One region of the Sinorhizobium alkalisoli genome, then DNA from elsewhere that is predicted to be linked to it. Evidence: predicted binding sites of a transcription regulator. Region 1 holds the regulator's gene; the other holds the start of a gene.
The links. Region 1 encodes PhoB, which activates phosphate uptake and scavenging genes when phosphate is short. Its sites were predicted from a motif close to TGTCATNNANCTGTCAT; they were not measured.

Region 2: EKH55_RS15390 (DUF2794 domain-containing protein) is a predicted target of PhoB. The motif match lies at 2,019-2,035, and genes of this name have one in related genera.

The regions. Positions count from the first base shown of each region.
Region 1 covers NZ_CP034909.1:123,497-126,700, reverse strand. The annotation lists gene EKH55_RS00600 (GcrA family cell cycle regulator) at 295-813, shown strand; gene phoB (phosphate regulon transcriptional regulator PhoB) at 891-1,574, opposite strand; gene phoU (phosphate signaling complex protein PhoU) at 1,636-2,349, opposite strand; gene pstB (phosphate ABC transporter ATP-binding protein PstB) at 2,400-3,182, opposite strand.
Region 2 covers NZ_CP034909.1:3,201,548-3,204,751, forward strand. The annotation lists gene EKH55_RS15380 (Bax inhibitor-1/YccA family protein) at 1-635, shown strand, start outside; gene EKH55_RS15385 (GNAT family N-acetyltransferase) at 898-1,455, shown strand; gene EKH55_RS15390 (DUF2794 domain-containing protein) at 1,597-2,004, opposite strand; gene EKH55_RS15395 (DUF1223 domain-containing protein) at 2,354-3,142, opposite strand.

The sequences.
Region 1 (3,204 bases):
CAAGGGCTGCGGCCACCTTGCGAACTCGGATTCCGCGTCGCAAAAAAATCGCGTCGCGGGGCTTGCAAAAATGCAACTATGAGCCAGCAAGTTGGGGAAAACCGCGAAATCGATTCGGCGCGATTCCGGCGACTCTTGCCACAGAGTCACCCTGCCGGTAGGTTAAGATTTAATTACTAGACGCATGCGGCGGACCTAGTCACCAAAATAGTTATCGCGTTGTGACTCCAGGGGTTTTCTGGAGGACGGTGATGGATTCTGCCCATCCCAGCGCCGAGAACGGGGAGTGCAGATATGAACTGGACTGACGAGCGGGTGGAGAAACTGAAGAAGCTGTGGTCCGAGGGCCTGAGCGCCAGCCAGATCGCGGCTCAACTGGGCGGCGTCAGTCGCAATGCCGTCATCGGCAAGGTACACCGGTTGAGCCTGCCGGGCCGCGCAAAGGCGGGCGGGACCACGACCCCCGCGCGCCCCAAGCGAGCGACCTCGGCGCCGCGTGCACCGAATTACGCCGCTCGGGCCGTCACCCGCACCGTCGCCCGCCCTGCCGGTGCGACCGTCCTCAAGGAAGAGGTGGCGGTCGACCTAGTCGCCGAACAGGAATTCGCACCCGATGCCAACATCGTCCTGCCGATGTCGCGCCGCCTGGAGCTGACGCAGCTCACCGAACGGACTTGCAAGTGGCCGATCGGCGATCCGCTAAAGGAGGAGTTTCACTTCTGCGGCAACGACTCGCCGGAATCCTCGCCCTATTGCAACTATCATGCGCGGCTTGCCTACCAGCCTTCGGCGGAACGCCGGCGCATCCGCTGACGTTCGATCTCGATCGCGCAACAACGCAAAAGGGCCCATGGGCCCTTTTTTGTTGGAAACAGCATTGATTTTCGAACTTACCCCTCGAGCGAGTAGCCGGCGCCGCGCACCGTCCTGATCACGTCGGGCATGTTGGAGAGGTTCAGCGCCTTGCGCAGGCGGCCGACATGGACATCGACCGTGCGTTCGTCCACGTAGATGTCGTGGCCCCAGACACCGTCAAGCAGTTGCGAGCGGGAAAAGACGCGTCCCGGCGAAGACATCAGAAACTCCAGCAGCCGGAACTCCGTCGGCCCGAGCCGAACCTCACGGCTGCGGCGATGGACGCGATGCGTCTCGCGGTCGAGTTCGATGTCGCCGCAGCGGAGCACCGTCGACAGGACCTCCGGTTTGGCGCGCCTCAACATCGCCTTGACCCGCGCCATCAGTTCCGGAGTCGAAAACGGCTTGACGACATAGTCGTCGGCGCCGGTCGCGAGCCCTCGCACGCGCTCGCTTTCCTCGCCGCGCGCCGTCAGCATGATGATCGGCAACCGCTCCGTTTCCGGTCTTTGTCGAAGTCTGCGGCAAAGCTCGATGCCGGAAACGCCGGGCAACATCCAGTCGAGGATCAAGAGGTCGGGCAGACGTTCCTGCAGGCGGATTTCAGCCTCGTCGCCGCGAAGAATAGTATCGACCTCGAAGCCCTCGGCTTCGAGGTTGTAGCGCAGCAGCACGCTCAGCGCCTCCTCGTCTTCGACAACAGCTATCTTCGGCAACATCTAAGCTACAACTCCTTGCCTCGGTCCATCAGTTGGAAGGCGCCCCTCTCCCCTTTCGGTGTCAGTCCGTCACCGACCCCATCGTTGCTGTCGTATCATCCTTCGGCCGCTCGCCTTCCGGCTGGGCGCCTGTCGCCATGTAATAGATCGTCTCGGCGATGTTGGTCGCATGGTCGCCGATCCGCTCGATGTTTTTGGCGCAGAAAAGAAGATGCGTGCAGGGTGTTATGTTGCGCGGATCCTCCATCATGTAGGTGAGCAATTCGCGGAAGAGCGACGTGTAGATCGCGTCGATCTCCTCGTCGCGCTGGCGAATGCTGTTGGCCTTCTCCGGCGAGCGCGAGGCAAAGACGTCAAGCACTTCCTTGAGCTGGACCAAAGCGAGTTCGGCCAAATGCTCGAGGCCGCGCGCGAGCTTGCGCGGGATTCCAGAGCCGGCAACCGCAATCACGCGTTTCGCGGTGTTCTTGCCGAGGTCGCCGACGCGCTCCAGGTCGGCCGCTATACGGATCGATCCCATGATTTCGCGCAGGTCCGATGCCATGGGCTGGCGCTTGGCGATGGTGACGATCGCCTTCTCGCCGATCTGGCGTTCGGCCTCGTCGAGGAGGGCGTCGTCCGAGATGACTTTCTGGGCGAGCGCCAGGTCGGAATTGACCAGGGCCCGGACGGAGTCGGCCACCATTTGCTCGGCGAGCCCTCCCATCTCGGAGATGCGGCGCGTGAGATACTTCAACTCGTCGTCGAAGGCGGACATTATGTGTGGATGGGTCATCTTATATTCCTCGGGACGCGCTCGATTGATCGTCGGTGGAGTCGGGTTCGCTAGCCGAACCGGCCCATGATGTAGTCCTGCGTGCGCTGGTCGTCCGGATTGGTGAAGATCTTATCCGTATCGTCCACTTCGACCAGGTTGCCGAGGTGGAACATCGCCGTGCGCTGCGACACGCGGGCTGCCTGCTGCATCGAATGGGTTACGATAACGATGGTGAAGTTCTCGCGAAGCTCGTGGATCAGTTCCTCGACCTTGGCGGTCGCGATCGGGTCGAGCGCCGAGCAAGGCTCGTCCATGAGGATGACTTCCGGGCTGACGGCAACGGCCCGGGCGATGCAGAGGCGCTGCTGCTGGCCGCCGGAGAGGCCGGTGCCCGGCGCATCCAGGCGATCCTTCACTTCGTTCCAGAGGCCGGCCTTTTGAAGGGCGGATGCGACGATGTCGTCGAGTTCGGATTTTCTCGAAGCGAGGCCATGGATGCGCGGACCGTAGGCGACGTTTTCATAGATCGACTTCGGGAACGGGTTCGGCTTCTGGAACACCATGCCGACCTTGGCACGCAGTTGCACCGGATCCACCTTCGGATCGTAGATATCTTCCCCGTCGATTGCGATATGGCCTTCGACCCGGCAACTGCTGATCGTGTCATTCATACGATTGATACAGCGCAGGAACGTCGACTTGCCGCAACCGGACGGGCCGATGAAGGCGGTTACGGAGCGGGGATGGATCTCGATGGCGACATCCTTGATGGCGTGTTTGTCGCCATAATAGACCTGCACACCGCGGGCGGAAACTTTCGATTGGTTCATGGCGGCGGCCTTCATCGTCATCGTCGTTGTCGTAGCGGACATA
Region 2 (3,204 bases), 610 kb from region 1:
ACCTCATGGCGCTTGGCCTGGCGATCACCGGCGTGGCAGCTTACGGAACCTACGCGCTTGCCGTCTCCAACCCGGCTTTCGCCCAGCTCATCTACGCGTCGCCGCTCCGGTGGGTCGTGATGCTGGCCCCGTTGGCGCTGGTTTTCTTCCTGAGCTTCCGCATCCAGAACATGAGCGTTTCGGCCGCCCAGACTACCTTCTGGATCTACGCGGCGCTGATGGGCCTTTCGTTGTCCTCGATCTTCCTGGTCTTCACCGGCCAGAGCATCGTGCAGACGTTCTTCGTGACGGCTGCCTCGTTTGGCGCCCTCTCGCTCTACGGCTACACGACGAAAAAGGACCTGTCCGGCTTCGGCACGTTCCTGATCATGGGTCTTTTCGGCCTGATCATCGCGTCGATCGTCAACATCTTCCTCGCCTCTTCGGCGCTCGGCTTCGCCATCTCGGTGATCGGCGTTCTGGTCTTCGCCGGCTTGACCGCCTACGACACGCAGAAGATCAAGGAAATGTACTTTGAGGCCGACGATGTCGCGGTTGCCGGCCGCAAGGCGATCATGGGCGCTCTGACGCTCTATCTCGACTTCATCAACCTGTTCATGTTCCTGCTGCAGTTCCTTGGCAACAAGAACGAGTAGCCAGCGACACGGATGGCGAAAAGGCGGCTCCGGCCGCCTTTTTTGTTGAGCCTATTAGCCTTGATCGGCTCGGGCATTCCGTGCGATGCAACACATTCGACCTGCGCAGTTGCCTTTTGTGTGTCTGCAGATGGCATGACAGCCTACAGCGTCGTGCGTGTTTTCAGACGCGCAAAGCTTGCTGTAGCTCTCAGAATCTGCGCATCGATCGGCTCCGATTTTCGGACCTATGCGCTGAGGCGATCAACCGACAATGACTGCGATGACGTTCACCCTCCGCGATGCTGCCGTCGCCGACCTTCCTGCAATCACCGAAATCTATCGCGAGTCCGTCCTCAACGGTGTCGCGACCTATGAGGTGACGCCGCCGAGCGAGGCCGAGATGATGCTTCGCCTCACGACCATCACCGGCAGCGGCTATCCGTACCTGGTCGCCCTCGATGAAAGCGATGCGATCCTCGGCTATACCTATGCCTCCGCCTTCCGCACCCGCACCGCCTATCGGTTCCTGGTGGAGGATTCCATATATCTCGCACCCGAGGCCCGGGGGAAAGGGATCGGAAGGGCTCTGCTCAAGGAACTGGTGAGCCGGTGTACTGCCCTTGGCTTTCGCCAGATGGTGGCGGTGATCGGCGGCGCGCATCCTTCGTCGATCGCACTCCACAGGGCCGTCGGCTTCGAGCATCAGGGGCTGATGAAAGCGACCGGCTTCAAGCACGGCCGCTGGCTGGACACGGCCATCATGCAAAGGCCGCTTGGTGAGGGGATGGAAACGCCGCCGACGGAGGGTGTCTATCCGGACACGCTCTACCAAGGCTGATTCACAAAGTCCTGAACGCGAAATTGCTGCATGTCTCCTTAAATCGAGGTCGATCGAAGGAGACATCCAGCAGCGGGAAGAGGAATGGCCGTCGGTCGGATTAGAGGCAGGCGGGCGGAGGACCACCGTGATCGGCCGCGTTCAGGTCTGGACGAGCTTCAACACTTTGTCGAAAACCTTGAGCACCTGGGCGAGTTCGTGACCGCGCTTCAAGACGATGCCGCTGGCGTTTACGACGCTGTAGGCGCCCTGTTTGTGAGTGAGTCTCGGGTTCTTCTCGATTCGGTAGAGCGGCACCTCTCCGGCGCGCTTGAACACAGCGAAGACGGCACGCTCCTTCGTGTGGTCGATCGCATAATCGCGCCACTCGCCCTCGCCAACCATGCGGCCATAGACCTTGAAAATCTGGTCCAGCTCACGGCGCTGAAACGTGACGGGAGGTGGGTTTTTGGCTTTCTTGTACTCGTGAAGATCAACGACCACATCCGTGGTCTGGCCCTGGTGACGCGGTTCGCCTCGCATCAAATCCGGTTGATCGGTCATCGGCATTTCGGCCTTCTGATGTGACAGGTCCATGACAGTTTGCCTGACACGAGCCGAAAAGCAAGCCGGATGCTGTTGATTAATACCGGCAATTCTTACCCTTGCCGCAATTCAGTCAAATCGCCGCCCCAATTCACCGCAAAACTCCGTTCGCTGCCGGACAGAGTCGTTGCCACCGTTTGTCCGGACAGGTCGTCATGCTGCGGGAGGTTCCCGAACGCAGGCATGGCCGGTTCGGTCCGGTAACTTCGAACCCTCAGCCCCAGCCCCTCGATGCTGCCGGGCCGAACCACCCCTTGATGCCCCGATTTGTGCGTCCGCCTCCTTTAGCCACTCGCCCGACACGAACGATGCGCTAAAGTTTGCCCTGCGGTCCGGCGAGAATAGTTGCCGCACCAAGGATCGCGCCGGGCGTCTCCTTGTCCTTCATCGATTGCAGCAGGATTGCGCAGCCGCTATTGCCGCGGCCCTCGATCAGGACCGAGGCCGGCAAGGTGAACTGCGTCGGTGTGCCGTCCCACAGGCCGATCGTCTGGATGTCTCGCACCGCGTGCCAATAGGCAATGCGTTTGCCCCTGTTCTCGCCCCGTTCGACATTGACCACCCGGGCCCGGTCGAAATAGACCACCACGACATTCGCCTTGCCGGCGCCGCCACCGACCCGGATCGAGATGCCGTCACCGGCCATCGCCGCCTCGACCGGCACCGCAAGTCCCTTGTCTCCGGCGCGCATCGTCTCGAGCCTGCTCCTGATCGCCTGCAGGTCGGAGCCGTTCATATGGTCCCGTCCGTTCAGGATCGCCTGGGGCGTATAGACGCCATTGCGTCCGAGCATCCGGGCATAGGCGTATTGACGCTCGGTATTTTCCTTGGAGGCGAGCGTGTCCGCCCAGCCGAGATAGTTCCAGTAGTCGACGTGATAGGCGAGCGCCACGACGTCGCCCTCGTCGATCAGCGTCTTCAACGCCGCATCCGCCGGCGGACAGGATGAGCAGCCCTGGCTGGTGAAAAGCTCGACGACGCCCTTGATCGCGCGGCCGTTGAACGCCTTGCCGCCGTCAGCAGCAGCCGCGCCGCTCAAGGCGCCGAAAAGCCCCATCGTCAGCACGAGATGACGGATCATTGGTCTGAAGGCGAGTGTCATTGCTTCACTTTTGCGATCGGCGCTCATCTTTCCGTGGAAGGCATGACTTTACATACGACGGC